DNA from 3 places in the Erysipelothrix piscisicarius genome. Region 2 is predicted to be linked to each of the others. Evidence: predicted binding sites of a transcription regulator. Region 2 holds the regulator's gene; each other region holds the start of a gene.

Region 1 (11,160 bases), 610 kb from region 2:
GGAAATGCAGTTGAAAATGTTATTTGCGCTGATCAGATATACTTATCAAATATTGAAATTTGTGATCTATTAATCTTTGATGATGACGAAACATATCTTGTGTGTAATAAAAAGGAACCCTCAGGATCAGGTAGTAGAGATTTGCTTAATCAGATTCATTCATCTGTAAAAATGATCCAAAATCAACCAAAAAGACTAAGAGAATATTACAATCAATTAATTACTAAAGGTCGTTTGTCTCAAGATTATATTACTGAGGATGATTTTTGCAGGAAGATTTCTCAAGGAGTTTTTGTAAGTGCATATGTTTGTAGAGAACTAACAACTGATAATGAATCAATGTATGCTAAACTGTTGTCGGTACAGACATCAAACTTACTCTTTAAAGAGGGGAAAAAATTGATAGTAACTAGCCCAATAAGGTATATTTAGCCTTTGATAACTTAAATGAGTGATATCAAAAACTTTGAAATTTAGAAGAACAATGAGAACAAGAGGGGAGGATTTTCATTATGGAATTTTTGTTTAATAGTCGCGGGGAGCATATTGCAAACTTTGTTAATGGTCAACTACATGCTCCAAGTGGACGAAATGTGGGACATTATCTGTCTGAAGAAAAAATTTTCATTAATATGTCTGGACATTATTTAGGAGAAATTATATATGAAAACCGCTTAATGTATAAATTTAATTTACCGTATAGGTCGGTAAATTTTGGTAATTTTGGTAATTTTGGTAATTACGGAAATGTTGGTAATTATGGTAATCCAGGTAATTATGGTTCAATTGGTTTAATTAGTGGATACCGAAATATAGAACTTTAATGACTTAGTATGGATTCAATAGTTATTTAAAAATAATTAGTGATGTCAAAATGATGTCAAAAACTTTGAGAACTAAGAGATACATGAGATTTATGAGAAGTAAGACTTCATAATAGCCTTTAAAATGGGTCATTTGAGAATAACGACAAGCTTTAAGTCGTTGAGTGGGAATAGTTTTAAACCTTATGAAACGCCCTATTTAATAGGGCGTTTTTTAATTTCTTGCGATATGTAGCAACCTTTTGCAACCTATAGCTTTTATATAAGTGAATAAAGGTTAAATTTTATGCATTTTTTACATGTTTTCTTTTAGTAAATTTGTAAGAGTATCTGCAACCTGAACCGGCTACAATGTAATAGACAAATCTGTTAGTTAGTATAAAATAACAGAAAGAGGATATTATCATGGAAAAAAGAACAAGAAGAAAATTTACTGATGAATTTAAAACACAAATTGTGAAATTGTATCAAGGTGGAAGATCTGCAGGTGACCTTGCGCGCGATTACGATTTGAATGAACAGCTGGTGTACCGATGGGGAAAACAACAGACTACATCAGGATCTTTCAAAGCTGCTGTTAATAGAACTGACGAAGAAAATTAACTTATAAAGCTTCGAAAAGAAAACCAATAGTTAAAAATGGGAAATGACATTTTAAAGCAATCAGCGCTGATTATGGGACGAAAATAGAGATTATACGTAAGAATTCGGATAAATATTCAATTTCTTCAATGTGTAAATATCTAAATGTAGCAAGAAGAGCGATCTATTCATACAGGCCAAAGACAAAAGAAATCGATCAATTTGAAGATGAAGTTATTGATGTATTTTATAAGAGTCATTCGGTATATGGCAGTCGTAAAATTAGAGCTGACCTTCGAAGAAAAGGAATGAATACATCACGACGCAGGATATCAAGAATTATTAGAAAACATGAACTGGTGTCAGTTTATACTAAAAAGAAGTATAAAAATCATTCATCTGATGTCAACGAATCAAAAACTGAAAATTTAGTAAACCGAGATTTCAATGATAGAAGTAAGTTGCAGGTTGTTGTTGTCAGTGATTTGACTTATGTAAGAGTTGGGAATAACTGGAATTATATTTACATACTTTAAGACCTTCATGCGAGAGAAATAATTGGATCAATTTGTGGTGAAAGGAAAACGCCATCTCTTGTCTTGGATGCCTTTACGAAAGTAGACGGAAATCTATCTAATATAAAATATTTTCATACCGATAGAGGTTCAGAGTCCAAGAATTACAGCATTGATGAAATGCTTGGAGCATTTGAGATTACACGATCACTTAGTGCGAGGAGTACACCTTATGACAGTACAGTAGCGGAAGCCACATTCAAGATTATTAAAACCGAGTTTGTAAGGAAGCGATCATTTGAGAGTCTCGAGGAGTTAAAGGAAGAATTATCAACATACATTTATTGGTTCAATCACAAACGCATTCACTCGACTCTGGGTTATTTGAGCCCAGTCGAATACCAACAAAGACTAACTAGTGATTTTGTCTAAAAAAGTGTTACGATACCAACATATAAATTATTTATTATATATATTGATATGATAATATTAAATAGGGGGCTGCTATGAGGCTAAAAAAAATTCGTGAGTCAAGAGGATTCACTCAAGATCACATTGCGAGAAAACTTTGTGTTACAAGGCAAGCAATATCTAGGTGGAAAAATGAAAAAACACAACCAGATATACAATCTCTAGCCAAATTATCAGAGATATATAATTGTTCTATCGATGAGTTAGTGAAAGATGATACAGAAAATTTTATAGAAAGAATATCAGGAACAACAGATGTTTTCAATAAATTTATTACATGGGTTCCTATCATAGGAATAATCTATTTAATCTATTTCTTGATAGATGTTGAGATTCAGGTTAGTGATAAAATAAAGAAAATAATAATAATTAGAATTTCTATTAGTGTCATAATTGTTATGTTATTGTTAATTATTTATATAATTTTTTTTAAATAACTCAACTAGAAAATTAGGAAAGAAACACATTGTTGCTATTCAGGCACAGGTGTTTCTTTCTTTTTTATTGGACATAATGAATAATTTGTTCATAGGTTACTGAATTTGAAAAAAATGTTCTTTTAATAAAGTGAACAATGTTTTAAAAGATTAGAGTATTATTTTGTTCTAAGGAAAATGTGTCATGAAATCGTTCAAATTATTATAGATTTTCGAATAATATTGACAAGAAAATATTGGATATACTAAATCAGTAACTTGTAGTCAAATTCATATAAGAAGGAGGTGGTAAAGAATGAATTATTGAAGAATAAAATTAGAATTGAACATAAATTTAAAGCGTGTTTCCTATAGAGTCCGAACATAAATGAGAAATTATCGATGCTATTGTCAAATATAATATTATAGAGTAGTCCAATTAAACCTAAAAAGATTGATATATAGTTAACACGGCTGTTAGGGTAGAACGCGTGAATATATTTCTTAATTAGAACTTGATTGGAATATAGTTTGAAAATAGGAGGACACCGCTCTTAATAACATGAAGTTTAAAATTGCAAAAAACATTCCTATAATCTTCTTTTGATTTAGGAAACATAAAGTAAACCAGATATAGCTTAAGTCAACTATTGTTAAGCGGTTTCGGATTTAAGAAGAAATAAAGATAGTTTTTTATACGCAAAAAATTAATTGAGCGCAACAAAAATTTATGGTCTTATGAAATTTATTTTAATACGTAAAAAGAAAAAGAGAGAAAAATGAAAAAATTATTACTTGGATTTCTTGCGTTTACAATGACTTTAGGTATTCTAAATTATGGTACTTCAATTGGTGTATCTGCAGAGGAGAAAATTAATTCAGAAACCGAGTGTCTTGCGGTAGGTGATGATATTGCAAACAATGAAGGCTCAACATTTGTCGAGTCTAAATTATTAGATAATCTAGATATTGATCGATTAATTCACCAGACTGCTCAAGCAGTTGATAATTTAATGTCATCAGTTTTTGTAACTGATATGGACGGAAATCTAATATCAGTTGATGTAGATGAGTTAGAATTGAAATATGGTGTATCAGCAGAATCAATAGAACTTAAGAGAATTTTAAACCAAAGAAATACAACTTTACGATCTGACGTTATGAGTCTAGGTTTAGGATACCACTCTGGTAGATTTGCAAGTTGTTTTATAAAACAAATAGCTCGAAGTTTTGGCGTCTCATCCGCTATTTTTGTAGGTAAAGGTGAGCTTATCAATCTAGTTGGAAAAAATCATATTATCGAGCTGTTCAAAAAATGGCGCAAATAGCTGTAAATAAATTGGGAAAAAAAGCGGCGTTAAAACTCGTAAAGTTTGCCACTCCTGCTGGATGGTCGTTATCCGCAGGTAAAGTTGCTCTTTGGACTTACAGATGCACCGTTGAGTACGAACAATGGGCCTAACAATTCTAATGACACTTCAATGAATCGAAATCAATCATAATACTTAAAAAATAGTATTTCGTTAAGATTATTGATTAAAGATAACTTAATAAGATACTCTATTTACAGAGTAATTATCAATTATTAGAGTATCATTGCTTATATTAGAGGTGATTTTAGAGGAGGTAAATTAGTGAATAACAGTACAAAGTATACACTTTCATTTGTTCTTATTTTTTTAGGGTTAGCTATCGCTATTTTTGGAGGCAGTACCTTAGGCAGTTTTATAATTACAGATATAATCATTCATAAAATGTTAAATGTACAAGGTAATTTGGGGACATTGGATTTAGTTGTACGAATCACTTTGATAGTGGTTGGCTTCTTTATTTCTGGAATTGGTGCTGTTTTATTTAGAAAATTAAACAAGAATAAATGATAATCTAAGTTAGTTTGATTAACACATGTATAGTACGAACTTGAGAAAGTGGTGCTGTTGAAATTTGAAAATAGAGAAAGGAAGCCTGTTATGGGCTTCCTTTTGATTTGTTAATACATTGGCGGCATTTCAGGAGTGATTTGTTTCTCTTCAACTGACGATGCAACTGCAGCTTCTGTTGTTAGGAATAGGGATGCAATCGATGCAGCGTTAAGTAATGCATTGCGTGTTACGCGTGTAGGATCAAGGATTCCTGATTCTTGAAGGTTTTCCCATTGTCCTGATTTTGCGTTAAATCCAATATTCAACTCTGATTCAAGTTGTTTTGTAACGATTTCATCTCCATCAAATCCAGCATTTTCAGCTATTTGCCATAATGGTTTTAGGATTGATTCAAAGACGGTCTTAATACCTCTATTTTCATCTTGATTTTCTGAACTAAGGTTATCTTTTAAATCCATGTAGGCGCGAGTAAGGGCATATCCACCACCAAGCACGACACCTTCTGCAACCGCAGCTTTGGTTGCGTTGAGTGCATCTTCAATGCGTAGCTTTTTCTCTTTCATTTCGGATTCAGTTGCTGCTCCAACTTTAATCACAGCAACACCATTTGTAAGTTTCGCAAGACGTTCCTCAAGTTTTTTCTTATCAAAGTCGCTGCTTACATTGTTTATTTGAGAACGAATTTCGCTTGCACGTTCTTCAATGGCCTCTTTGGTTCCTGCTCCACCAATTAAGGTTGTTTCGTCCTTGCGGATGACTACTTTTGAAGCCGTTCCAAGTTGTTCGATTTCAGTTTCTTTGATGTTCATTCCAAGTTCTTTACTGATGAATGTAGCGCCTGTCGCAATCGCAATGTCTTCAAGCATCATTTTTTGATTGTCTCCAAATCCTGGTGCTTTTGTTGCAGCTACATTGAAGGTTCCACGGAGTTTATTGACTACAAGTGTTGAGACAACATCATTGTCAATATCCTCAGCAATAATAAAGAATGGTTTATTTTGTTGAACAATTTGTTCTAAGAGGGGAAGGATTTCTTGGATTGTTGAGATTTTATGATCTGTAACCAAGATATAAGGGTTTTCCATCTCAATTTCCATGGTCTCACGATCTGAAACCATATAAGGTGAAATATAACCTTTGTCATATTGAAGTCCTTCCACAACTTCTAATTCAGTCTCAAATGTATTGGATTCATCTACTGTAATGACACCATCATTTCCAACTTTCTTCATTGCTTCCGCAATGATTGCTCCGATTTCTTCGCTACCAGCACTGATTGAGGCAACGTTTGCGATATCGCTGCTTGTCTCAATTTTACTGCTGTTTTCAAGCAGGTAGTCAGCAATTGCCCGCGATGCTTTTTCAATACCAAGACGCATTAATACGGGATTTGCGCCACGATCAACATGCACTAATCCTTTATGAATCATTTCCTGTGCAAGTAATGTAGCGGTTGTTGTTCCATCTCCAGACACATCATTAGTCTTATTGGACACTTCATAAAGCAACTTTGCCCCCATGTTTTCAAAAGGGTTTTTAAGTTCAATTTCTTTAGCGATGGTTACACCGTCATTTGTGATAAGCGGTGAACCAAAACTACGCTCTAAGACAACATTACGTCCCTTAGGACCGAGCGTTACACTTACCGCATTAGCAAGTGTGTCCATTCCTTTTAAGAGTAAATCTCTTGAGTTTTGTCCATAACGTACATCTTTAGCCATTATTTATCATCCTCCACAATTGCAAGTACATCTTTCATGTCGATAATTAAATAATCTTTGTTTTGATAAGTTACATCTGTTGTTGCATATTTTTTATAGATGACACAATCCCCAACCTTTACATCCATGGGAAGTGTATTACCTTCTTTATCTTTCGTTCCATTTCCTACAGCAACAACGCGTGCCATAGAAGGTTTCTCTTTGGATTCCGGCAATAAGATTCCGCTTGCAGTAGCGGACTCTGCAAGAATCTCTTCTAACAAAATGCGGTCATACAATGGTTTAATCATGATGCGTTTCCTCCTTTATTTCGACCTCTGGCCCTCTATTGTTACGAGTGCCAACACCTATATTCTAGGATTGACTTCAAATTTTGTCAATCCCCATTTGTTAAATTATCAGGTCTCTTTACAAAGTAATCGTGAAAGATTGCAATGTAATCATATTGACTTGAAAATTATTAAACAAAGAATAAAATCAAAGTGAAAGGGGGGATATTTTGCGACGAAGTGTTAAGAACACAGTATCGACAATGCTGTTATTTGGACTGATGATTCTCTGCGCACAGGCAACCGCACTCGCCAAAGTAGGTTGGGAAAATGTCGGTTGGTCAGGCGCAAATTTTTTGTCGAAGGCATGTAACTCAAAAACTACCGTTTTTGATGAACCCAAATATTCATATATGTCGGCGACAGCAAAAATAGGATCAAAGCAAACTAAAAAACATGCTTACAGTCCAAGTCCATATACATCGGTTCATGCAGTTGCTTTTTCAGGATATAACGAAACGTGCTATACCTGGGGTAACGCATACTAATCGATGGAACTCCCTAATACACTAGGGAGTTATTATAAGGGGTGTTAAATATGAATAAAAAAAATTATTGACAATTTATCATGTGCTTTTATCACTGTATATGATTGTATGTACTTCGTTCTTTTTCAATCAATATGGTGATATAGCGAAAAATAATGTTTCCAACTTATCGAATCTCATTTATTTCATCAAAGACAATTTGTTCTTATTGGTTTTATTTTCGATTGTACTCATTTCAATTGTTTTGAATCTCTTTTATGTTTCAGAATATTGGATTTTTGTATCTAGAGAAATACTTAAAATTAAGCGTATTGTAGGTTTTACTTATTCAGAAATACTACGCTCTTTCACCTTAGATTATATGGTGCAACTCGTCGCAACGTTTATCTTCTCATCACTTCTGTCAGTCCCTTTTTTGAACTATTTTAAATTGCCGATTGGAATGCCGATTATCATAGCGGGAACGATCATGATTCTTGTGATGGGGTTGATCATCAATATTTGATTTTGGCGATGTTTAAGGGCATATAGGAAAAATAAAAGTGTTGGTCTTAATATCACCAAGAAAGTGGGTTTAGTATTTCAATTCTCGACCTCTTTGATGTTGTTGTTTGTATCGCTCATTCTTTTTGAGGATTTAAACCGGAAAGTATCACCTTATAAAAACTATGCTCAATTAGATTCAGCTTGGTCCGTGTCTGCTAAGTATCCGGAATCGCTTCAAGAAACCATGAAAATTGAAGAAAATCCTGAGCTCTATCGTGGTGATATCCTCAATAAACTCGCTACCACCTACGAAAAATACCACGATCATCTGATTGTGTTCTATCTTGATTCCCACTCATCAAATACACTTGGAAATCTTATATTCCTAAACGAAACGGCCTTAAAACTTAATAACATAAATACAGAATCCGTGAAACGGTATCAGAATACCGATACGATCCCAATCATTACAAGTAACTCCCGATACACTGTAGGGGATCAAATTCAATCAGAAGGGTTAAACTATGTCATTGCGGAAGTTGTTGAAAAGCCATTTACATTCCTTGGTCCCAGCGACTATACTGAACTCTCGTCTAAGGACTACCAAATTGCCTATTTTGATATCACAAATATTAATCAACATCTCCAATTAACCAACAGTAATTTTATAGATGAACTCTTTTTTATGAATCTTTCAGAAGATGAGGTGGAACGCATCAGGAATGATTTAAATGAACCGACATTTAAGTACCAAGTATCATCGATTAAGAGCACTCAAGAAGGATTCTATCATCAGAAAATATTGATGTTGGCGAGTTATTTCGGTGTGGGAATGATTAATATGATTTTTAGCTTATTTGGCTTGATTTGCGCGGTGTTTGTAGATATTCATTATCGCTCTCTAGATTTTGCTTTATATCAAGTTGTGGGATACTCGAAACAATATCTTATCCGTTCATATCTCAAATCGATATTTTGGCTTATCTTTATATCGACGTTGATTGGAATTGCTACGATGCACATTACCCTCGATTTAACGTGGACTGTGCTTGGCATTGGTATTTCAATCTTAATCGTACTCGTTACGCTATTAAGTCAATTTATCACAAAACGCATTACCGCAATTCAAATTTTAAATATTATTGGAGGAGAAAATGTCTGATACAATTTATACCATTAAATCACTTTCAAAAACGTATGGCGATCATGACGCGAAGGTACATGCTCTAAATAATGTAAATATTGAGATTAAACGCGGTGATTTTGTTGCCGTAACGGGATTATCTGGTTCTGGAAAAACGACATTTCTCAATACCCTTGCTGGTTTAATTGAAGATGCACAGGGAAGTGTCTTGTTTGAAGGGAAAAACATCCTTGATTGGAATGATGCTTTACGTGCTAACTATCGCAATCAATCCATTGGATACATTATGCAAAACTTTGGTTTAATTCCAACGATGACGGTGATGCAAAATGTATTACTGCCCGTAAAACGAATTCGAAAAGAACATCAAGAAAAAGCACGACAATTACTTGAAATGTTAAATATCAAAGATAAAAGGAATGCATATCCACATCAACTATCAGGGGGGCAAAAACAACGCGTCGCTATCGCAAGAGCACTGATTCAAAGTCCTAAGGTTATCCTTGCAGATGAACCTACAGGTGCATTGGATGTTGAGAATGCGCAGATGGTTATGCGTATTCTTAAAGCGATTCATGAACAAGGTGTCACCATCATTCTTGTTACCCATGCACAATCACTTGCAGTTACATGTCCAACCCAACTGATATTTCAAGATGGTTATCTCAAAGAAGTCCTTAAAACGTAAAAAGCCAAGTTTCCTTGGCTTTTTTCATTTAAAACATACTTTTAATGGTTCCTTCGGTTGCCGCTTTCACTGCGACACCTAAGAGTGTTTCAAGGTAACGCAACGGATTCTTGGATGCAATAAAAGATTCGCTCTCGGGTGTCGCGTAATAGTAAGCAATCTGATCATGATAGACAACCGAAATTAAATTGGCTTTAAGAAGTTGTTGGATGTAAACATTAAACTCTTGTTGACTAAGATGATAAAGCTGAGGTAGGACATGATATCGATCAATACAACCTCTTACAATACTTACGTAAATGGCAGAAGCGTTTTTAGCACGTGCTTTTGTATAGGGTGGTCGAGCTTCATCCGGAAGTACCCATGTTTGTTTCGGCTTATCAAAATAGGCACCTGGAATAAGACCATCGTGAATCCAAGCCAGAATGGTTTCTTCGTGTTTAATCTTAAAATTCTTTTGAAATGTACGGATATTCATAACATCCCCCTTAGTCGCTTTTCTTAAGCATACCATATCGTTAAACAAGACAAATAAAATTTTATTGAAATCGTCTTGGATTGTAGGGTCAAATGTTTACGCGTATAATCAAAGATGAAACGAGGATGCTTATGAAAACATACATTGCATTATTACGAGGTATTAATGTTGGCGGGAAGCATAAAGTTCCAATGGCTGACTTAAAACAGATTTTTGAATCACTGGGTTATACTACCGTTAAAACGTACATAAACAGTGGAAATGTTATTTTTAAGAGTGAAAACGAAGCATTAAGATCAATGCAAGAAGCATTAGAAGGAACCCTCAAAGATTTTTTTCATTTCGAAATCCCGTTGGTCCAAAACTGCGAATACATCAATCAATAATTGTGTAACACTCCGAACCGCCAATACCGTTCACAAGCTTTTAGAACTCTCTCAAAAACTGAAGGATTAGAAAGTTGTTGCAAATCGTTAGCAATTAGAATAAAATAAGTGCGAAGGGAGTGTGCTATGAATCAATACGAAATCTTAAAAAAACAGCTAGATTTAAATCCAGATTTTAATGACCGGTATCAAGCTCTTTCATTTGAACTGCAGAAAGAATATCAAGCATTTGTGTCGCGACTGTTAGAAGGGGAACTTGATGACGAAGCATGGTTATCATGTTCACCAGCACTTTACGATTGTGACCTAATTAATGCATCTTGTAAGGCATGTTACCCAATATCAGGGCAGAAAACCGCTTTTGAAGTTTCAATCCCCGGTGTTGAGAAAGTCTACGCAATGTGTGCATTTGATGCCATGTGCTTCTTATCACTGAACAATTCGGAAATAATTTGCCTTGATGGCACTAGAATCACACGTGATAACCTCCAAGACATCCCACTGAAGGTATGGGTTCCCAATGCGAAATCAGGTTGTTGTGTTGCCTCTAAATCGTGCAGTTCAATCAAATTCATTGCTAAAGATGAGGTTCCATGTAATGGTGGCGTGAGTTATACATTACCGGAGGCGTTTGCGTTATCTGTGCAACTTTTTGATTATGCACTTGATGTTATTAAAGCGAAGATCTCAGTTTCATGAGATCTTTTTTTTACCACTCGTACAAATGAACTACTCAATTGATTTGTTTC
Region 2 (11,160 bases):
AGTATACTGAAGCAAGTTTCTCAAAATTTGAAAATGCACTTCAAGAGGCAAATGCAATCTTGAATCGAATTCAAGGGCGTCAATTTAGAAGCATTGCAATACCCAAACCTGTTTCACCAGAAGAGTTGAATCAGGCGGTGGAAAATCTCGAAAATGCAAGGAATTCACTTGAACTGAAAGATGTAGTGGTAGAACCTCAAGAACCAGAGGAAAAGCCAGAAGAGAAGCCAGAAGTGAAACCGGAGGAAAAACCAGAAGTGAAACCGGAGCAAGATACAAACCAAGTGGACTCCGTAGATGGCACTTCCAAACTGGAAAATAATGAAGTCACCGCGACTTCGACACTTCCTAAAACAGGAGTTTCAAATGCTAACCTTTACAATGGCATTATTCTATTAGGGTTGGTAATTGCATTAAAACGACGTCATAATGATTAATTGAAGAGAGGGGAAACCTCTTTCGTTACGTTACTCGATACTTGTTACTTTGTTATCAAAGTAAATCTTAATAAAATTTAATTTTGGTTATATCCTTGACAATAAATGACCAAGAGCGTATTATTCTACATGGTCAGTGATGACCGGTTGGACACCAAATATTCTTTACCCCCAAGATATTTGTGTGATTCAACAACTTCATTGAAAGGCGCAGCGTCTTTTTCTATTACAAGGAGGTTTCAAATGATCGTTAAATATCTCGAGGATGATCAATTTAAAGAGGCTAATATCTGTCATGTTCGTAATACCGTTCGTTGTTTTGTCATGAATGAATTGGGACAGTGTGCGATGATTTTGATTAAAGGCCAGGATTTATTTGGTAAACGAAATCACTACGAATCACCCGGTGGTGGCATTGAAGTTGGTGAGTCGATGGTTCAAGCGGTTCATCGCGAAATTCATGAGGAACTGGGATATGAAGTTGATTCAATTTCATATCTCGCAAGTATTGTGGACGTCTATAATTTATTAAATCGCACAACGGTGCATAATTATTTTGTCTGTTACATTACAAAAATGACGCATTCAGCTCGAACGCGTCTTGAAGAACAGTTATTTGACGATGTTATTTGGTGTTTCCCTGAAATGTGGCTTGAAACACTCAATCAGCCTCAAGAAGGGGTTAATGAGCTGGTTCATGCACGAGAGCGGGTTATGATGCGTTATTTCTTAGATCAACAAGAAATGTAATGGGACTAAGCGGTGTTTCATATTCTAAGGTCTCATAAGGCAAGTGGGTTGAGACGATATAATCACGAACAGCCACATACTCTTCATAACCGCCTTCATGTTTTAAATAACAAGCGATAACTAAAAAATCAGTCAGCAAAGGTATAATAATTTTGAGGGAAGCGACCGTCGTATGTGATGTTGTGATGATCGACTTATCGCTTCGAGGCAAGTATCCAAGATTGTAGATAGCACCTGTAAAGGGTGCTTTTTCTTTGAAATTGACACGACTGTGATCGGAATGAATATAGGTTATATTCGTGGATCCTTGATTCAGTTTTTTTGCACTTTCGATCGCTTCTTCTTGAATATCAATTGCATATACATGACCTGCTTGTGACGCAAGAAATTGTGTATCATAGCCATTACCACAGGTCATATCAACAACAACAGCGTCATTGTTGAGGAATTGTTGCATCCATTTATGAGATTGTTCTTTATGATTCATAATACCTCCAAAAAAAAAGCCCTATGCTTCTGGGCTTTTTAAAATAACAATCATTACATCAGGATTTGATAAAAGGCGCATTTCAGGTTCTTTTAAACCAATTCCTGAAGAGATGATGAGGGTTGTTTCATCAACCGTTTGACGTTTATTAATATAATCTGAGGACTCGGTAATCGATCCAATGAGTGGTAAACGAATGTAACCACCCATGGTTTTTCCAGAGAGCATCAGATCGACTTCAGTATCATCGAACTCTTTAATATTATCCGGATTATTGGCAATGGTAATGTTGAAGATGTCTTCGGATGTTGAAGGGTAAGGGAACTCAGTTTCTTTGTTGATGTCATTGTTTGCATCGATTCCAACGAGTTGAATCGATTCATTGGTAAAGTTATGAACATCAATTTTAGTATTTGAAATAAGTTTGAATCCACTTTTCGTTAACACAGCCTGTGTTACTTCGTTTGCTTTACGGATATCATTTTCACCCAATACCGCATACTTACCAAGTTTCGCATTCAACTTACTTAGTTTTTCAATCATTTCAGTTTGTTCTTTTTCTGACGGTGCTGCTTTAAATAGATTACCACCAAAAATAATCATATCTGGCTTAAACGAATCAAGTTCTTTTAAGGCCTTATCGAGATTATCATCATGACTGTACACATCGGATAAAAATCCAATCGAAAGATTGTTAAAGGATGCAGGAATGCGTGTTGATTCCACCATTTCAATACGCAACTTAACACGCTGGGGTGCAAAATGTGTCATTTCTAAATAGATTAGAGATGACGTAATTGCGATTAACCCCAGTAAAACCGCTAACTTTTTTTTACTCATGCTTTACGCGGTTGTTGAGGTTTTGGTACTTTTGGTGATTTTGGTTTTTTAGCATCCTTTTGTTGTTTCGGTTCGTGATTGGGTTTGTTGTTATTTTTTTTCTGTTTTTTTACAGGTTTCGCTTCTTGAGTCGTGTTTTCTTTTTTTGATTCACCTTTAACCGGTGCCATTGCTGTTTTTTGATTTAAGATTACAGGAATAACAAGTGGGTTACGTTGTGTATGTTTGTATAAGAATGGCTCAAGCGAACCACGGATTGTGTTTTTGATTTCCCCGAAGGTAACTTTTTTTGTCATGCGTTTTTTTAACGCTTCATAGACAACAAGCTCAGCTTCTTTGAGTAATGTTTGATTTTCTTTAATAAATACAAATCCACGTGTCACAATCGTTGGTTTACATAAAATTTTATTTTGACGTGAATCGATGGTAACAACGACTGAAACAAGACCGCTGTCGGATAAAATCTTACGATCTTTAAGAACAGCTGTGGATAAACCGCTGGAATCATTGCCATCAACATAAATATCGTCTGCTTGAATACGTGTATCGCTCATAAACGCAACACCGTCACGAAGGGCAACGACATCACCATTTGAACAAATAAAGATGTTATCTGGATCAACACCCGTTTCGATTGCTGTTTGACGGTGTGCTTTTAGCATCTTGTATTCACCGTGCATTGGCATAAAGAATTTTGGTTTGATTAATTGAAGCATCAGTGTTTGTTCTTCTTTGAAGCATGACCTGTTGTATGAATTGAATTTAGAGGTGAGTTCGTGAGAACATTTGCCCCTGCACGTGTCAATTGGTTTACAACATGGGAAACACTGGTAGCATTTCCAGGAATTGGGCTTGAAGAAAATACAACAGTATCGCCAGGCATAATGCTGATTTGACGGTGTGTTCCATTCGCAATACGGCTTAGAGCAGCGAGTGGTTCACCTTGGCTTCCTGTACAAATAATACAGGCTTGATCTGCAGGTAATTTGTTTAATTGATGCGCATTAACGAAATGTTTATCAGCAGCATCGATATGTCCAAGTTTACGAGCAATATTTACAACGTTATCCATGGAACGACCAAAGATTGCAATTTTGCGGCCATCCGCAATAGCTGCTTCAATAATTTGTTGAACGCGATAAACATTTGAGGCAAACGTTGCGATAATGATGCGTCCTTCCGTTTTATTGAAAATGCGTTTAATTTCGCGACCAACTTCTTTTTCACTGATGGAAAATCCGCTAACTTCCGCATTAGTTGAGTCACTCATCAATAAGGTCACACCAATCTCGCCCATATATGACATGATTTGGTAATCAGGATTATTTCCAACCGGTGTTAAATCAAATTTGAAATCGCCAGTTGAAACAATACGACCATTTGGCGTATTTACAAGAACACCAAGAGCATCTGGGATTGAGTGAACGACATTAAAGAATCCAATAACAAAATGTTTTGTTTTAATGGTAGATTTTGAATCAATTTCTTGAATCTTATGTTTTGTTCGTATTTTACGTTCTTCAAGCTTGCGCTCAATTTGTGCTTTCGCAAATTGAGGTGCATAGATTTGAGGAACATTAACTTTTTGGAGTAAGAAAGGAATTCCACCGATGTGGTCTTCATGGCCGTGTGTAATCACAAGCGCTTTGACTTTCTTTTGATTGCGAATTAAGTGAGCATAGTCTTGAATGACATAATCAACACCCAATAAGTTTTCTTCGGGGAACATTACCCCACAATCAATAATGATAATTTCATCATCATGTTCAATACAGTACATATTTTTACCGACTTCGCCCAAGCCACCTAAAGCATAGACTAGGGTATCGGTTTTTCTTAATTTCATATTTTTTTCGTCCATATAATCTCCTATTCTATGATTTTAAGTCCTTTTTCAGCCATCCATGGGTCCTTTGAATCAATGTGATCGTAAAAAAGCACACCATTTAAATGATCAATTTCATGTTGTAAAACAATTGCTAAGATGTCTTTTGCGACAATCTCAATACGTTGGTCTGTAATCATATCGTACGCTAAAACTTTGATGCGTTGACTACGACGTACGAGGCCAGGATAATCTTTCCGAATGGATAAGCACCCTTCACCATAACTGAGCGCACATTGTTTTACTGAGTGAGAAACAATCTTAGGATTCACTAAGGCATATTCAACGGTTTTGACATTGCCATGCTTATCTTCAAGATCAACAACAAGGGCTGTCATTTGTTTCGCAACACCAATTTGAGGTGCGGCAATGCCATTTGCTGGTTGCAAATTATACTTTTCAGCAAGTTCAGGATCCCTTGAATCACGAACATATTGCAACATGTTTTCAAGTGTATTACGGTCTTCTTCCGAAAAAGGAAAAGACACCGGTTCGCATTTTTGACGCAGAACTGGGTTTGGATCTAGGACAATTGTGTCCATATTTATATCGTGCATTTAAAATTCCTCTATTCCATGATAAAAATAAATAATATACACTACATATATTATAATATTTAAGTATGAATTATATGTGGGTCTATTCAAACTCTTTAAGCATAGTTTATCGTATTTTACTCTTTTGAAAGGCTTTCGCTTATTTTTCATTATATCTATGATAGAATAAAGCCATGAACAAAAGAAAAATATCACTTAAAATGCCAATGGGCTATAACCGCCCAATTCATGCAGCAGCGTTAATATTAAATATCTTTGGGGTCCTTATGGTTATCTCCGGAAGTATGACATCAGGAAGTACAGCCAAGTCATTAGTCTTAGTCGCAGTTAAGGAGCTTGTTTTTGTAATTGTATCCTATATTATGATGGTTATGGTTGCGCGGCGATTTTCGCTTAATTATTTTCGAAAGAATTACGCCAAAATATTACTCTTAATGGTGGGTCTTTTGGGGATTACGCTCGTTTTCCCGGCCATTAATGGTGCAAAAGCTTGGATTAATCTTAAAATTATGACCATTCAGCCCAGTGAGTTTGCAAAGATTTTCGGAATTTTAACCATTGCGACGTTTCTCGCAGATCGAAATAAACGGACGAAGGCAAGCACATTTGATTTAGTAAAGAAGCCGTTCTTTATTATTCTTGCGATTTTCCTTTTTGTTGTGAAAGCACAGCATGACCTTGGGTCGGCGGTTGTTATTCTTGGAATTGCTTATATCTGTGTATTAATTCCATCTCATGATAAACTAACGCGATTACAAAAGTGGATGTTCATCCTAGCAGGTGTGGGAATTGTTGGACTGATCTTTTTAGATTCCTCATTTGGTATTAGTCTTATTGAAAAATTAAATATCCCACCTTATATGATTGGTCGTTTTAAAACGTCCTCAAATCCATTCTTGGACCGCTATGGTAGTGGCTACCAAATCTTTAATGGAATGGTTGCAATGTTTAAAGGTGGAATGTTTGGGATGGGTTATGGAAATAGTCTTATCAAATATGGGTATCTTCCTGAAGCGCATACTGACTTTATTCTCGCTGTCACAATCGAAGAATTAGGCATGATTGGATTCTCAATTATTGTAATTGGATATGGTACGATGTTGTATCAACTCGTTAAGTATTCGTTCAAAGTGAAACAAGAATCGGATAAAGTTATCTTAATGGGTACTGTTGCTTATATTATGATTCACTTTATCTTTAATATCGGAGGTATTACCGCGTTGATTCCGTTAACTGGAGTACCACTTCTGTTTATCTCTAAAGGGGGATCCAGTCGTATGGCGATTATGTTGGCGATCGGGTTAACACAAAATGTCATTTCACGTTATGAAATGGGAATTATTAATATCAAACGTAAAGATCAATTACGCATAAAACAAGAAGAAATGAAACGCAAAGAGAATTTGAAACGCTTAACAGAGGTAGTGTAATGAGAGTTGTAGCAGGAACATTTGGTTCGCGACCAATTAAGACGTTAAAGGGAGATACAACGCGCCCGACGACCGATAAAGTTCGCGCAGCAATTTTTAATCGGATTGGGCCATTTTTTAATGAAGGAAAAATGTTAGATGTCTTTGGGGGATCGGGAGCTATGGCTCTTGAATCAATCAGTCGAGGCATCGAACATGCAGTTGTTTTTGAGAAAGATGTGCGTGCTTATAACGTTATTCGAGATAACATCAAGACTTTTGATCTTGAAGGATGTGTCCAACTTAAAAAAGGCGACTCAATGAAATTATTGGAGACGGTATCTGGATTTTTCGAGTTTGTTTTCCTTGACCCTCCATATCGATACGAACATACCCTTGAAATTATCAAAATCATTATTAAGCGTAGTTTGGTTGCAGAGGATGGCTTAATAATTTGTGAGACGGATAAGAACTATGATTTGCCGGATGTGATTGACGGGTTTTATCTAGACTGCGTTAAGGAGTATGGTATAAGTAAAGTACGATACTACAAAAAGGACAATTAGGTCCTTTTTTATTTTTTTAGCACTTAAAGGTTGACAGTGCTAAACTCGTGGTGTAGAATAATACTAGACACAAAGAATAGAGTGTTTAGGAGGCGAGAATAATATGTTGACGCCACGCAAAATAGAGATATTTAAGGCGATTGTTAAAGAGTTTATTAACACTGCTGAACCAGTGGGTTCGAAGACGTTAATCGATAAATATAACTTATCATACTCGTCTGCGACAATACGAAATGAGATGTCAGATTTAGAAAAAATAGGACTACTGGAAAAGACACATACGTCCAGTGGACGCATTCCTTCAACAAAAGGGTATCGATTCTATGTAGAACACCTCATGGATGAAGAAGAGAATTACGGGATTGAAACCGCGATTGCTCAAATTTTCTCCGATCGACGACTCGGTATTGATGAAGCGATTCGACAAAGCTGTGATATTTTATCACAGATGACGAATCTAACCACGGTTGTATTAGGTCCCAGTGCGATGAATGAAACACTGAAAAGTGTTCAATTAATTCCATTGAGCGAATTTAATGCAATGGCCGTGTTCGTTACAGAGTCAGGGCATGCAGAGCATCGAATTTTTAATTTTGATAGTAAAGTCGATGTGAATGACCTTGAGGCGTGTACTTCAATATTAAATGAACGATTAAAAGGTACAGCACTTTCAGAAGTTGTTGATAAGATGGAAAGTTTAAGACCAATTTTATCAAGACGAATTGAAAAATATGAGGTACTCTTTGAAGCGTTTGTAGGAGCATTTATTAAATTTGCTCAAGACGAAGTCTATTTAAGCGGTGAACGAAATATGTTATACCAGCCAGAATTCTCAAACATAGAGAAACTTCGTGAAATGATGGATATGCTCGAAAACAGTGAAATGTGGCGTAACTTATCCACAGGACAAAATCACTTGAGTCTTAAAAAAGGCGATCAAAGTGAAATTGTTTGGGTTGATGATATGGCCGTTGTATCCAGTTCGTTTAATTTACTCGATAATCATGAGCATAAGTTGATGATTGTGGGACCAAGTCGAATGGAATACAGTCGCGTTGTCTCGTTGATGGATTATGTTTCGGAGATGATCGAAACGGTGTATGGGAAAGGTGGCAATGATGAGCAAGACGAATAAAACCGCTGAAGAATTGCATGAAGAAGTTCAAGATGAAACAGTACTTGAATCAACAAACAGCGAAGAAATTGAAACTTCAGACTCAGTAAATGATACTTCTGAAAATGATGAAGCAATTGATGAGAATGAAGCCTTACGAAAAGAAATTGAAACGTTAAAAAACGACTATTTTAAAATGTTAGCAGATACAGAAAATTTAAAAAAACGTCTGCAACGCGAGCATGATCAACTGCGTAAATACCGTATTCAAGGATTTGCAGCAGATGTGTTGCCTGTGTTAGATAATTTGGAACGTGCATTAAAACAAGAAACAACTGATGAGGCTTTACGAGATGGTGTACAAATGATTTACGATCAGTTAATGGCATCGCTTAAAGCAGAAGGTGTTGAACCGATTAATGCATTGAACCAACCCTTTGATCCAAATATTCATCAAGCAATGATGACAGGGGAAAAAGAAGGTGTTGAATCCAATATAGTTATTGAAGAATTCCAAAAAGGATATATGTTAAAAGATCGCATTCTACGTGCGAGTCTTGTAAAAGTGAGTCAATAGGAGGATATATATATTATGAGTAAAGTTATTGGTATTGATTTAGGAACAACAAACTCAGCTGTTTCCGTAATGGACGGTGGAGAAGCAAAAGTAATTACAAACCCAGAAGGAAATCGTACAACACCTTCTGTAGTCAGCTTTAAAAATGGTGAGCGTATTGTTGGGGATGCAGCGAAACGTCAAGTTGTAACAAACCCTAACTCCGCAGTATCAGTTAAACGTTTAATTGGTACAGGCGAAAAAGTTACACTTGAAGGAAAAGAGTATACACCAGAAGAAATCTCAGCAATGATCTTAGGCTATATGAAGAGCTATGCAGAAGATTATCTTGGTGAAAAAGTTACAAAGGCTGTAATTACCGTACCTGCATACTTTAATGACGCACAACGTCAAGCAACAAAAGATGCTGGGAAGATTGCAGGTTTAGAAGTAGAACGTATTATTAACGAACCAACTGCGGCTGCGCTTGCATTTGGAATCGATAAAACAGATAAAGATGAAGAAAAAGTATTAGTATTTGACCTTGGTGGTGGTACCTTCGACGTTTCCATTCTTGAATTAGCAGATGGTACATTTGAAGTATTATCAACTGCTGGAGATAACAAATTAGGTGGAGATGACTTTGACCACATCGTTGTTGATTATTTAGTCGATATTTTCAAAAAAGAAAATGGTATTGATTTATCATCCGACAAAATGGCTATGCAACGTCTAAAAGAAGCAGCAGAAAAAGCGAAGAAAGATTTATCTTCAACTGTAAATGCTTCAATTTCATTACCATTTATCTCAGCAGGCGAAAATGGTCCATTACACTTGGAAACAACATTATCACGTGCTAAGTTTGAAGAAATGACAAAGAGCCTTGTTGAACGTACAATGGTTCCAGTTCGTCAAGCACTAAAAGATGCTGGACTTACTAAAAATGATATTCATCAAGTATTGCTTGTTGGTGGATCAACACGTATTCCAGCTGTGGTTGAAGCTGTTAAAAATGAATTAGGAAAAGAACCAAATAAATCTGTTAACCCTGATGAAGTTGTTGCAATGGGTGCCGCAATTCAAGGTGGTGTTATTTCAGGAGATGTTAAAGATGTGTTACTTCTTGACGTTACACCATTATCATTAGGTATTGAAACAATGGGTGGTGTGATGACCGTTCTTATTGAACGTAATACAACAATCCCAACATCAAAATCACAAGTATTCTCAACAGCAGCAGATAATCAACCCGCTGTAGACATTAACGTCTTACAAGGGGAACGTCCAATGGCTAAAGACAATAAATCACTTGGTTTATTTAAATTAGATGGTATTGCTCCTGCAAAACGAGGTATTCCTCAAATTGAAGTTACATTCGATATTGACGTAAATGGTATCGTAAACGTTTCAGCAATGGATAAGGGAACAAACAAAAAACAATCCATTACAATTTCAAACAGCTCAGGATTAAGTGATGAAGAAATCGAACGCATGGTTCGAGAAGCTGAAGAAAATGCTTCCGAAGATTTACGATTAAAAGAAGAAGCAGAGCTTAAAAACCGTGCAGAACAATTCATTCATCAAATTGATGAGTCCTTAGCAAGTGAAGATTCACCTGTGGATGATGCTCAAAAAGAAGAAGTTACAAAATTACGTGATGAATTGCAAACAGCAATGGATAACAATGATTTTGAAACATTAAAAGAAAACTTGATCAATTAGAACAAGCAGCTCAAGCAATGTCACAAGCAATGTATGAACAACAAGCAGGTCAAGCTGAAGCAGATGCTTCGTCAAGTGATGAAACAGTTGTTGACGCTGAATTTGAAGAAAAAAACTAGTTTAAAAACTTTCGGAGGTAGATATGGCAGATAAAAGAGATTTTTATGAAATACTTGGAGTAAGTAAATCTGCCACAGATGCAGAAATTAAGAAAGCCTATCGCCAGTTAGCGAAGAAGTACCATCCTGATATTAACAAAGAGGATGGTGCTGAAGCTAAATTTAAAGAAGTCCAAGAAGCCTATGAAGTCCTTAGTGATTCTCAAAAACGTGCGAACTATGATCAGTTTGGCCATGCTGCCTTTGATCAAGGAGCCGGCGGGTTTGGAGGCGGCTTTAGCGGTGGATTTGATGATTTCGGTGATATCTTTAGTTCATTCTTCGGCGGCGGAGGCGGAGGCCAACGTCGTAATCCTAATGGACCTATGAAGGGTCAAGATCGCTTTATGAGTATGCGAATTGACTTTATGGAGGCTGTGTTTGGTGCCAACAAATCCGTGACTTTAAATGTCGATGAAGAATGTACATCGTGTCATGGTTCGGGTGCACACAGCAAAGATGATATCAAGACATGTTCACGTTGTGGTGGAACGGGGCAAACGGTAACGCAACAACGTACACCTTTTGGTGTGTTCCAATCTCAAGCAACATGTCCAGACTGTGGTGGTACTGGTAAAACAATTACAAAACGATGTGGCGAGTGTCATGGTAAAGGATATAATACAAAGCGTGTCGAAGTGGATATTAAAATTCCTGCGGGCATCGTTACCGGACAACA
Region 3 (11,160 bases), 110 kb from region 2:
AAGCGAAAAAAAACGGAACAATAATTCCGTCTTTTTTTATCGTTTAAATACCACCTTATTCGCTACTTGCACAAAGATTGTTTCCGCAATCTCAGATTGTCCATCCCACATGACAGTGATGATATTTTCGGTGTTGTCAGGGGCTGTTTGGCTAAAGGTCCACTGTGTGTCGCTGTCCTTGTAGATTTTAATTTGTTCATCTTGATTTACGGAGTATCCATAATCGGAAAATTTACCGGTAACGTAGGTAACGATAAATGGATGGTTAATTGATGATTTGTCCGTGATGAGTGTGGGTGTTTGGTGGGTAGCCTGGCATCCAATTAAAACTGCAAACAATAAGAACAGGAGTGTGATTTGATTGCCTTTCCTCATAGATCTCATCCTTTCTTGAGAAAGAATACCATACCAATATGAAAATTAAATATGGGGGTTATGAAATCTGTGTGTTCAAATTTGGTGGAAATTGTGAGCATAAAACTTTTATGAAAATTAGATAAAATAAAGGTGAATATGGACTATATATTCGGCGATTTGTGTTTCTTTACACGCAACATGATATAATACTATAAATGAATAGGGGGTTCTTGTATGATACGTATTGTCCTATGTGACGATGATAATGCTATTATCGAAAAGTATCGTTACTTAATTAAGCGTTATGCAATGTCACGAGGGGTTGAGGTGGAGTTGAGCTCGTTTTCTCGTGGTGAAGATTTAATTTTTGAATTAACGGATCATTATGAAGAACCAGATATAATCTTTCTGGATGTTTTTATGGATGAACTAAATGGTGTAGAGGTTGCGAAGCAAATTCGTGCGATGGGTTATAATTCGCAAATTATTTTTCTAACCTCGTCATCTGATTTTGTTTTTGATGCCTTTGATGTGGGCTCATTCAATTATCTCATAAAGCAGTATACCGATGATACTCGTTTTCGTACCGTATTAGGACAAGCTTTGACACAGATTGATAAACGGTCGGGAGATTTTTTTGATTGTAATTTTGGGGCGGAGTCTCGTCGCATTCCCTTTAAAGATATTTCTCACTTTGAAATATATCGTCGTGTGATGCGTGTCCATTTCAACAAAGATGAATATTTTGATTTTTATGAAACGATGGATCGACTCACTACACGTTTGGCGAATCGAAATTTTGTTCGGGTTCATCGTTCGTACCTGGTTAATTTAAACCATATCGTGCTCTTTAAAAATCAATCGTTACGTCTTGAAAATGGTGAAGAGTTGCCGATTGGAAAAGCTTACCAAAGTGATGTGAAGCAGAGTTTTAATGACTTTGTAGAGAAAAACTGGGATTAGCGCATGATGTACCTGATACTCGCAATTACCTCTACGATTACCTACTATTTCTACACCTATCTGTCTGTATACTTTCTAAAAGATCATGCAGAAATGCGATCTTACGGAAATATCTCACTCGGTATTTGTATGGTAATGAGTTCTATGTTGGTTTTGTTTTCACGACAATTTGTTTTTGAAACTTATATTAGCTATCTCTTTATGCTTTTAGTTATGTTTATTAGTTTTAAGATTATATATAAAATATCAAGCACGTTGGCTGCATATGCGACGGTGCGTCATGTCTTTTACTTCTATACTGTACGTGGTTTTGTATTTGGGATGTATTCACTTCTATCTGGAATCCCAATTCGTCTTATTGCATCGGGATCGATGAGTGATATGATCAGTTTTCAAACCACATGTATTTTTGTCATTATTTTGTTTCTTATGCTCCAACGCTATTCTGTTACGACAGCGCGAATTCAAGCGTTGTTTCGCAATACGGATCAGGTTTTATTTGTGACCGTGACAAAGTTATCTTTGGGATTTTATTTGACCATTGTCGGGTTTGGAAGTCGCTATACTGCCAATGATCAATGGTTTACGTTGATGTATCTTTTTACATGTGTTGTGGTTATGGGGGTTGCGGCAATTGTTGTGGCGAACTCCGTACGGTCATGTGAAGCCTTGGAATACGAAAAGCAAACCGTAGCCCTACAAAAACAATTGGATATGCAAGTAAAGCATTATAAGTCGTATCAAGTGTATACGCAGTCTTTTCGAGAGTTTCGTCACGATTATAAAAATACCTTATCCACCATTAATGCGTTGTTGAGGAAAAATGATTATGAGACGGCGATTCATATTTTGGATGAGATGGGTGTACAAATGTCAGATGGCTTAACTACGCATCCAACTTATTCAAACGATAGTTTGTTGGATGCGATTATGCAGGAGTTCGCGAATACGTGTAATAATGAAGGCATAACCTTTGAGTGTATGCTTTATTGTGATCAAACGGTTGCGTTAACAGAACTCGAGGTCGTTCGTATCTTTACAAATCTGCTTAAAAATGCGCATGAGGCGACGCTTATGCTTCCTGAAGAACAACGGTTTATCAAGGTTAAATCGAAGCTTCGGGATCATTGGATCGATGTGATGATTTCAAATCGTTTTGATGGCAATTATCACGAGAATCTGGAGAGCACAAAAACCACGGATAAAGGTTCTCGTGGTCTTGGATTTAAGATTGTTCGTAAAACCATTGAACAACTTGGTGGGATAGCGAATTGGTCGGTCGATGGCGATGTTTTTAAAGTTGTGATGAATTTTCCTCGCGATCATACAACAGAAGCATAAAAAGAAAACACTTCCTTCGAAGTGGAGTTTTCAAACAAAAGTAGACATTAATAAAAGACTAGAAACCCTTATCCATTTTATATTGGATAGGGGTTTTTATTGGATAGGGGTTTTGTAATTTAAACAGTAAGCAGGTCTTTCAAAATTGAAATAATGTACATATTCTTCGATAAAATTTTCAAAGTTATCTACGGACCAGTATTGATAATCACACGCCATTTCTGCTTTAATCCATCCATTTAATGATTCGATAATTGGATTATCTGTAGGTGTTCCAGCTCGCGACATAGATCTAATTATGTTATAATTTTCATGCGCTTTAGCGAAAGCTTTAGAGTGGTAGACAGCTCCTTGATCTGTGTGAAGAATCGTGGGAGCTGTTTTTTTATTATCCTTAAGTAGCGCAAGGAGATCCTCGAGACACTTGTAGTAAGGCTTAGGATCACCAGTTGTACGCGATAATGCAGAACTGATAATTTCATTGTTAAAGGTATCAACCATTAAAGTCCATTCATAATTAATCCCTTTGTTTCGAATATGTGTCATATCTGAAACAATAATTTCTAAAGGTTTGGTTGCCCTCCATTGATTCTTTATAATATTAGGATAAATTCGACTTTGTGTTCCAGGTTTTTTATAGGAATAGTGTTTAACTTTTGATTTAATATTTAAAAACTTGCAACACTTGTGGATTAAATTATCGGAAAATTCAATCCCTAAATCACTTTGCTTTCTCATGACTGCAGCGATATCATGATAACCATAACTTGGAAAACGGCGATGCCAGTCTTTAATCACAAAGCTAAGAATCGCTCTTTTTTGTTCATAAATATTGAGATCATTCTTATGCTTTAACCACTTGTAATAACCAGATCGGTTCAAATTCATAAATCTAAGAATGAACGTAATCGGATGTTTAAAAGATAAGTCATGTGCTATTTGGAATTCTTGTCTTTTAAAGTAACGAACTCCTTGTTTACACCAACTCCTTTCACCTGGTACCCTTTTTTTAATCGTGCAATCTCAATATCTCGTTTTAGAATTTCGAGTTGAAGTCGTTCGATCTCAGTTAATGATTTACTCGTATGAAGCGCAGAAAAATGATTTCCTGTCTTTTTCTTGTTTTTTAAACCCTCCTTACCATCGCGCATGAATCGATCAATCCAACCATTAATCGTTCCTTTAGGACTTGTGATAGTTTCGCAGCACTTATATGTTCATCAATATGACGTGTAACGACTTTAATACGATCCTCATAAGTCCATTTATTATTTAATCCACCTTTGGGTCTTCCCATCATTAATACCTCCGTTTTATCTCTGATTTTATTATTACACAAAAAAGTAGACAAGTCTTTTTTACTTGTCTACTTTTAGTTTACTACTCCATCCTTCGATACGTTTTTCTTTTGACGGTCAGTACGTGGATAAATCTCCAATCATCTTAACCACTATTTCACTAGGGCGAGAGCTCCCATTGGATCCCATGGTTCAAGCTCAATGACGTGATCACTTTCAAGGGCTGCAAGATAATCTTTCGGTACATATTTCTTGTCGACCATAACTTGGTAGTTGTATTCATCAAACCATTCATCAGTCATGGTGTAATAGCCTTTACGTGCATTACGATCTGTTCCCCAACTGTTTTCAACGTTCCAACGTGTTGGTTTTCCGTTTTCATCCAGATTAACCCCAACGAAAACCATGGCGTGGGTCATCAAACTGTCGCCATAATCAAGACGACCGGATTTATCAAGGTTTAATTCAGTATTAAGAACGCCTTTGAAATCAAAGGCATCTTTAGCCATAATTCCATTTTCACGATCGTGCATTTGCCCAACATCGCATCCAAACCATACTGGTTTTCCATCTTGAAGTTGTGCGATGGCTGCTTCTTTTAAAATTTGACTCGGTGCATTCACATACTTGATGGGATCTGCTTCCTTCACCGTTCCAAGATATTTAACTGTAAATGCTTTTCCATAAGGTTTATCAGCGGTTGGTGCATTGATAATGCTTACTTTATCTTTAAGATTCCATCCAACATATTCATTCATAAACGCTACAGGTGTGATGGTGTCGATTTTTTTATAATTACCATCTTTATCATGATACTCGTAGCTAAAGGTTTCTGGAGGTGTTCCAAGACATAAACATAAAATATGGTAGATTTCATATAACATTTCATCTTTGCTACGTGGTTTTTCAGATTCGCGCAGTTCATAAGCAAATTCGCGCAGTTTTGACGTGATGATTTTGTTCATGAAGGCAGAGTTTGAACTGTGATATGTTTCGGGCATGACTTCTTTCGGTACAACACCATATTTTTCTAAAATTCCTTTAAACATATCCCACTGACCACCATCTTGAATGGGACCAGAGAGTAGATGTTGGATTAAGCGACCATCAGTTGGTTCATCCTTTGTCTCAATAATGCTTTCAAGGAAGTAATTTGCCTTCTCTAATTTATCCCAAAAGAAAGGGTAACTTTCTGAGAATTCAAAGGTATCAACATTAAGACAACCCAGAACATCAGCACGCATTGTGTTTAGTGATGCAAACATCCAACAACGTCCGCTTGCTTTCTGATTGGTACTGTGACCCCCTTTAGCCTGAACAGAAAATGCATCAGGATAACGTGATGAGAGTGTGTGATCGACGGCAGTATCGTGAATGCCGCTGTGTGTCACTGCATTTTCAAGGGTGCGCGCCGTTTTATTATTTTGATATTCCGATTTGAATTCGGATAATAATGATTTTGAAATAGCCATTATAAGACCTCCTATATTAAATTAGGGCCACCTAATTTAATTGGTATTATACTCATGATTAATTATGGTGTCAAGAAAGGTATCCCTAATTATTCACGAATTAGCACTCATGTATTGACAGTGCTAATGAATGTGATATACTAAAGGTGTAATAGCACTCTGTATAAGCGAGTGCTAAAATAGGAGGCGGACATATGAAACAAACAGTTAGACCGACAACACTTTTAGAAAGCTTATTTGGTGATGATTTTATGAATAATGCAGGCTTTGGCACCGGAATTGATATTTATCGTGAATCTGGGAATTATCATGTTGATATTGAGATGCCTGGATTTGAAAAAGAAGATATTGATGTAGAATTTAGTGGTGACATCTTATCTATTAAAGCAGAACATCGCACATCTGAAGAAAAAGAAGAAAAGAATTATTTCTATCGTTCACGAAATCAAAAGAGCGTTAAAAGACAAATTCGCTTTGCGGATGTTGATGCAAATGCCATTGATGCAACTTACGAACGCGGTATCTTATCAATTACTTTACCGACAAAAGTTGAAGAACAGCTTTCGAATAAGATTAGTGTTAAATAAAAAAGAGGGTAATTCCTCTTTTTTTTGATTTGTTAATTTTTGGTGAACAATGCTCACCTTCGTGCGAAGGGTGTTATAATTTATATGGAGTTGATGCAAATGATTACGTTATCTCAACAAATCGAATCTGTAATGATGGAACTTACTGACCGAGGTTTTGAAGCTTTTGTGGTTGGTGGGGTTGTTCGTGATGCGCTTATGGGCCATCGATCATTTGATATTGACTTATGTACTAACGCTTTACCCGAACAACTTCTAAAAATTTATAAAAATTATTCAATTGAACCGATTGGTCACGATTATGGTATTAAGTTTAGGGTGGATGAAGAGCATTTTGAAATTTCTACTATGCGACTTGAGGGTGATTATGAAGATGGCAGACGTCCATCACGCGTCGAGTTTATCAATCATCTCTATGATGATTCATTGCGTCGTGATTTTACGGTCAATGCGCTTTATTATCATCCACGGCATGGTTTGGTTGATTACCATCAGGGTGTTGACGATTTACACAATCGTAAGTTAAGGGTCATTGGCGACCCAAAGGTTCGTTTCGGAGAAGATGTATTGCGTCTTGCACGTTTGTATCGATTTAAATCTGAGCTTGGTTTTGACATCGAGGCGAAAACGTTGCATGCAGCTCAGAATCAGTTGGAGTCGCTTCACCGATTGAAGCTTGTGCAACTTTATCCAGACCTTACGCGATATCTAAATGGGCCCTATTTTGTAGAGACGAGTTTGCTTTGTCCCGAGTTTTTAATGACGGTATTTCCACCGTTAAAGGATACACTCGCGTTTGATCAACAGAATCCATTTCATGAATACACCCTTTACGAGCACACGATTCGTACCGTACAAGGAATTCCCAATCGAATGGATTTAAAGTTGGTTGGATTGTTTCATGATTTAGGAAAGGTCTTTGTGCAAACTGTAGACGATTCTGGAATTGCTCATTATCCCGGTCATGCGCAAGCAAGCGGTGTCATCGCACGTCCTTTCTTTGAAGGGTTTCAATATTCAAAAAAGAAAGTCACATATTTAGAGCGATTGATTCTCGAACACGATTTAAAAATTCAACCCGAGTCGGCACAAATCCAGCAACTTATTCGGGTTCATGGTATCGATTGGGTTCGAGATTTGATGATTGTGAAGCGCGCAGATAACTTGGCAAAAGGATTGGGTGCGCAGTATCAATTACAGCGTTGCACGCATATCAATCATATTATTGATGAAGTTATCAGTCAAAAACGCCCCACATCCATACGAGATCTTGATATCTCGGCATCAGATTTAAAAAAGTTGGGCATTGAAGGAAAAAGGATAAATCAGTATCTCAATCTGTGTTTGGATCGTGTCATCGAAGGAACACTTCCCAATACACAAAAATCACTGTTGAATTGCATCAAGGAGGTTAATGCAGTATGAGTTATATTGAAGTTAAAGATATTACAAAAATATATAAAGTTGGAAATGTTGAAATATCAGCCTGTGCAGGGGTTGATTTTTCGATTAATAAAGGTGAGTTTATTGTCATTGTAGGACCATCTGGTGCAGGAAAGACAACGGTGATGAATATTATTGGAGGGATGGATTCGCCCACTTCCGGTACAGTTACAATTGATGAAAAAGAAATCACTGGAATGAGTGATCGCGAAATGACGGCGTACCGTCGTGACGATGTGGGTTTTGTTTTTCAGTCGTATAATTTAATTCCAAACCTTACAGCGTTAGAGAATGTTGAACTGGCAACCCAAATTTGTAACGATGCAAAAAATCCCCAGATGATTTTAGAACAAGTTGGTCTTGATAAACGGATGGGAAATTTCCCAGCACAAATGTCCGGTGGTGAACAACAACGGGTGGCGATTGCACGAGCGATTGCAAAGAATCCGAAGTTACTTCTTTGTGATGAACCAACCGGTGCACTTGATACAGAAACAGGGCAACAGGTGCTGCGTGTTTTACGTGATTGTTCCGATATTTATAATATGACCGTGGTGATTATTACGCATAATCAAACCATTACACAAATTGCTGATCGCGTTATCGAGATTAAAAACGGTAGAGTCGAACGTAATTGGGTTAATGATGATGTAAAGTCAGTGGATGACATCTCATGGTAAAAGATATCCTACGCGAAATTAAGGCGAAATGGTTTCAGTTTGTTGCGATCCTTATAATCACCGCGTTGGGGGTTGGTTTTTTTGTTGGGATTCGTGTAACTGGATACGATATGCGTGCAACCGGTAATCGTTATATGAAAGAAAGCGAAGTGATGGATTTAGAATACCGTCACAGTCTTGGTATCGATCAAGCCATGTTGGATCAACTGAGTGACATTGTCGATGGTGATGCCGTCGGGGTCTATGATGGCGATGCTTTTATGAATCTGCGTGATGTTGATGGGGTTATGAAAGTTATTGACCTAAACGATCAGACAGAAAAAGACATTACACTTGTTGACGGGAGGATGCCGAGTCACAAAAACGAAGTGGTCGTGGATAAAGTGCTCCAAGAGCACCGTGGATTTTCGTTGGGGGACACAATAAAGTTAAAGAAAAATGATGTCTTTAGACCTGCAAATCTAAAAATAGTTGGGTTTGCGGAATCAAGTCTGTATATGAATTTAGAACGTGGACAGAGTAAAGTAGGCTCGGGTAATGTTTTAGGATTTATGTATGGATTTGATCTGGATAAAGAGATTGACGTGTTCACCAGTGCGCGATTTGTATTTGCAGAGGGCGCGGATGTCGAAGATCAAAAGCAACGGATTAAAGACCATGAAGCATCGCTATCCTCACAACGATTTGATCGTGCTTCTAAACCGGCGTTTGAAAAACTCCAAGGTGCGCAAGAAGAATTAGATCAAAAACGTCTTGAAGCAGATCGTGAATTTGCGAAAGGGGCTCAAGCCCTCACGCAGTCCAAGCTTCAACTGCAAGATGCCCATGAAGAACTTGAAAATGGCATTCTTGAATTATCATCGCAGCCTGGACCTGGTGATTTACAAACAAAGATTGACAGTGCCGTGCGTCGTTTTGCGCAAACGGTGGGTGAGCGTGAGAATATTCTAAAAGGATATGAAACAGAACTTGAAGAAGGGAAGGCCCAATATACTTCGGGGTTAGAATCTTTAGAGTCAAAACGTCCAGAAATTGATGCATTAAAAGAAATTGTCGACTCACTGCCTGAACCTCAAAAAACAGAAGCGTTGACGGCGATTGCATCGTTTGATAAAGCAGAAGCAACGCTTAACGCGACGAAGCTGGAACTTGATCAAAACGAAACAGAAATTAAAACAGGATATGAGCGTCTTGAACAGGGTAAGGTAGAATTTAAAGCGGGTCAAGAACGTATTCAAAAAGGAATTCAAGAATATAATCAAGGATTAAAAAGTTTAACCGAGGCAGAACAAGCATTTAATCTTAAAAAAACAGAAGCATATGACCAAATTGAGTCGGGTCAAAAAGAAATTGATGAAGGATTACAAGAGCTTGAAGAAGCAGATCATGGGAAACTCTATCTGCTTGATCGGGAAGATGTGCTAATTGGATATCGTGAGTTTTACCAAGATAGTGACCGTATTGAAGCGATTGGTCAGGTCTTTCCATTAATCTTCTTTGGTGTTGCAATTCTTGTAACGCTCAGTACTGTAACCCGAATGGTTGATGAATCACGCATGCAAATGGGTGTCTATAAAGCGCTTGGATACTCTTGGTTTGCTTCTGCAATGAAGTTTGTTGGTTTTACAGGTCTTGCATGGATTTTGGGTTCAATCTTAGGGCTTATCATGGGCTTCTACATGATTCCAACACTTATCTATAATGCATATCGCATTATGTATCTTACACCCGAACTTGAGCGTGGTTTTGTTTGGAGTTATGCAGCAGTTCCGCTCTTGATTAGTTTTGTATCAAGTGTTGGCGTTGCAATGATTAAATCCATGTCAGTCAGCCGTGAGAAAGCAGCAAACCTATTACGTCCACCCCTTCCCAAAAGTGGTCAACGAATTCTTCTCGAACGGATTCCGATGATTTGGGATCGTCTTAGCTTTCTTTATAAAGTGAGCCTGCGTAATTTATTTAGAAATAAAACGCGCTTTGCGATGACCGTTGTCGGAATTGGCGGTTGTTGTGGGCTCCTAATTACGGGATTTGGTATTAAACATTCAATCTATTCGATTGTAGATAAACAATTTGATGAAGTGATCCAATACGACGGTATGGTTCTCTATGATCGTGACATCTCAACTGAAAATATTACGGTGACCGATTCCATTCATCTTGCAACCGAAGCAGCAAAAGTAGATGATTTAGATGTAACGCTTTATGTTGCGGAAGATTTTAAAGCCTTACCGAACTTTATTCAATTAAAAGATCGTCATACAAAAGCACCGATTTCGGTCGAAAAGGACCCGATTGTCATTACCGAAAAACTTGCCATCTTAAAAAATGTGGATGTTGGCGATGTGATGACGTTCAGGGTAAACGAACAAGAATATGAATTTGAAATCGGTGGAATTTCTGAAAACTATGTTGCGCATTACATCTTTATGAGTGAGGCACAGCATCAAGTCTTGACAGGAAAGAAACTTCCTGAGAATATGTATCTCTTTAATACATCGGATGATCACGATCAGGTTGCGGAAAAACTACTGAGCCAAGATTCTGTGTTTAATGTTAGTTTCTTGGGTGATATGCGTGAATCCTATCAGGATATGATGGGTAATTTTGATATTGTCATCTATGTAATTGTGGGTGCCGCATTTGCTTTAGAAGTGATTGTGCTTTTAAACCTCATTACCATGAATATTAGTGAGCGATATAAAGAACTGGCGACACTCAAGGTGCTTGGTTTTTATCCAAAAGAATTGGCGACATATATCTTGCGCGAGAACATTATTCTTACATTAATGAGTTTGATATTTGGTGTTGGTTTCGGATATTTCCTCCATCAATTTGTAGTTGTTCAAGCAGAATTGGATGCAATCATGTTTAATCGTGAGCTGTTACCAATGAGTATTGTGTTGGCCATCGTGCTGACCTTTGCCCTCTCAATCGTCATTAACATCTTAATGGCACGACGCGCAAATAATGTTAATATGAGTGAAGCTTTAAAGACTTTTGATGATTAAATGATGAC

What was found. The regulator HrcA, encoded in region 2, represses chaperone genes, less so after heat shock. The targets are predictions, from matches to a motif close to TTTTAGCACTNNNNNNNNNNNAGTGCTAAAA.
Region 1: EEI45_RS03835 (co-chaperone GroES) is a predicted target of HrcA. The motif match lies at 6,728-6,758, and genes of this name have one in related genera.
Region 3: EEI45_RS07475 (Hsp20/alpha crystallin family protein) is a predicted target of HrcA. The motif match lies at 5,530-5,560, and genes of this name have one in related genera.

What each region holds. Positions count from the first base shown of each region.
Region 1 is NZ_CP034234.1:777,013-788,172, forward strand. It holds gene EEI45_RS03800 (TIGR04141 family sporadically distributed protein) at 1-432, shown strand, start outside; gene EEI45_RS03805 (hypothetical protein) at 513-824, shown strand; partial or broken gene EEI45_RS03810 (IS3 family transposase) at 1,224-2,353, shown strand; gene EEI45_RS03815 (helix-turn-helix domain-containing protein) at 2,428-2,829, shown strand; gene EEI45_RS03820 (hypothetical protein) at 3,588-4,136, shown strand; gene EEI45_RS03825 (hypothetical protein) at 4,443-4,688, shown strand; gene groL (chaperonin GroEL) at 4,799-6,412, opposite strand; gene EEI45_RS03835 (co-chaperone GroES) at 6,412-6,702, opposite strand; gene EEI45_RS03840 (hypothetical protein) at 6,912-7,229, shown strand; gene EEI45_RS09135 (hypothetical protein) at 7,297-7,734, shown strand; gene EEI45_RS03845 (ABC transporter permease family protein) at 7,798-8,877, shown strand; gene EEI45_RS03850 (ABC transporter ATP-binding protein) at 8,870-9,547, shown strand; gene EEI45_RS03855 (hypothetical protein) at 9,576-10,025, opposite strand; gene EEI45_RS03860 (DUF1697 domain-containing protein) at 10,157-10,411, shown strand; gene EEI45_RS03865 (alkylmercury lyase) at 10,538-11,110, shown strand.
Region 2 is NZ_CP034234.1:1,391,341-1,402,500, reverse strand. It holds gene EEI45_RS06975 (endo-beta-N-acetylglucosaminidase) at 1-437, shown strand, start outside; gene EEI45_RS06970 (NUDIX domain-containing protein) at 681-1,187, shown strand; gene EEI45_RS06965 (class I SAM-dependent methyltransferase) at 1,150-1,674, opposite strand; gene EEI45_RS06960 (metallophosphoesterase) at 1,696-2,514, opposite strand; partial or broken gene rnjA (ribonuclease J1) at 2,511-4,375, opposite strand; gene def (peptide deformylase) at 4,384-4,956, opposite strand; gene EEI45_RS06945 (FtsW/RodA/SpoVE family cell cycle protein) at 5,130-6,386, shown strand; gene rsmD (16S rRNA (guanine(966)-N(2))-methyltransferase RsmD) at 6,386-6,931, shown strand; gene hrcA (heat-inducible transcriptional repressor HrcA) at 7,035-8,066, shown strand; gene grpE (nucleotide exchange factor GrpE) at 8,050-8,622, shown strand; partial or broken gene dnaK (molecular chaperone DnaK) at 8,638-10,442, shown strand; gene dnaJ (molecular chaperone DnaJ) at 10,466-11,160, shown strand, end outside.
Region 3 is NZ_CP034234.1:1,498,793-1,509,952, reverse strand. It holds gene EEI45_RS09605 (DUF3427 domain-containing protein) at 1-2, shown strand, start outside; gene EEI45_RS07505 (hypothetical protein) at 37-375, opposite strand; gene EEI45_RS07500 (LytR/AlgR family response regulator transcription factor) at 592-1,320, shown strand; gene EEI45_RS07495 (sensor histidine kinase) at 1,324-2,661, shown strand; gene EEI45_RS07490 (IS3 family transposase) at 2,758-3,600, opposite strand; gene EEI45_RS07485 (ArsR family transcriptional regulator) at 3,597-3,812, opposite strand; gene EEI45_RS08605 (hypothetical protein) at 3,788-3,961, opposite strand; gene EEI45_RS07480 (C1 family peptidase) at 4,112-5,431, opposite strand; gene EEI45_RS07475 (Hsp20/alpha crystallin family protein) at 5,626-6,018, shown strand; gene EEI45_RS07470 (CCA tRNA nucleotidyltransferase) at 6,118-7,443, shown strand; gene EEI45_RS07465 (ABC transporter ATP-binding protein) at 7,440-8,141, shown strand; gene EEI45_RS07460 (ABC transporter permease) at 8,135-11,152, shown strand.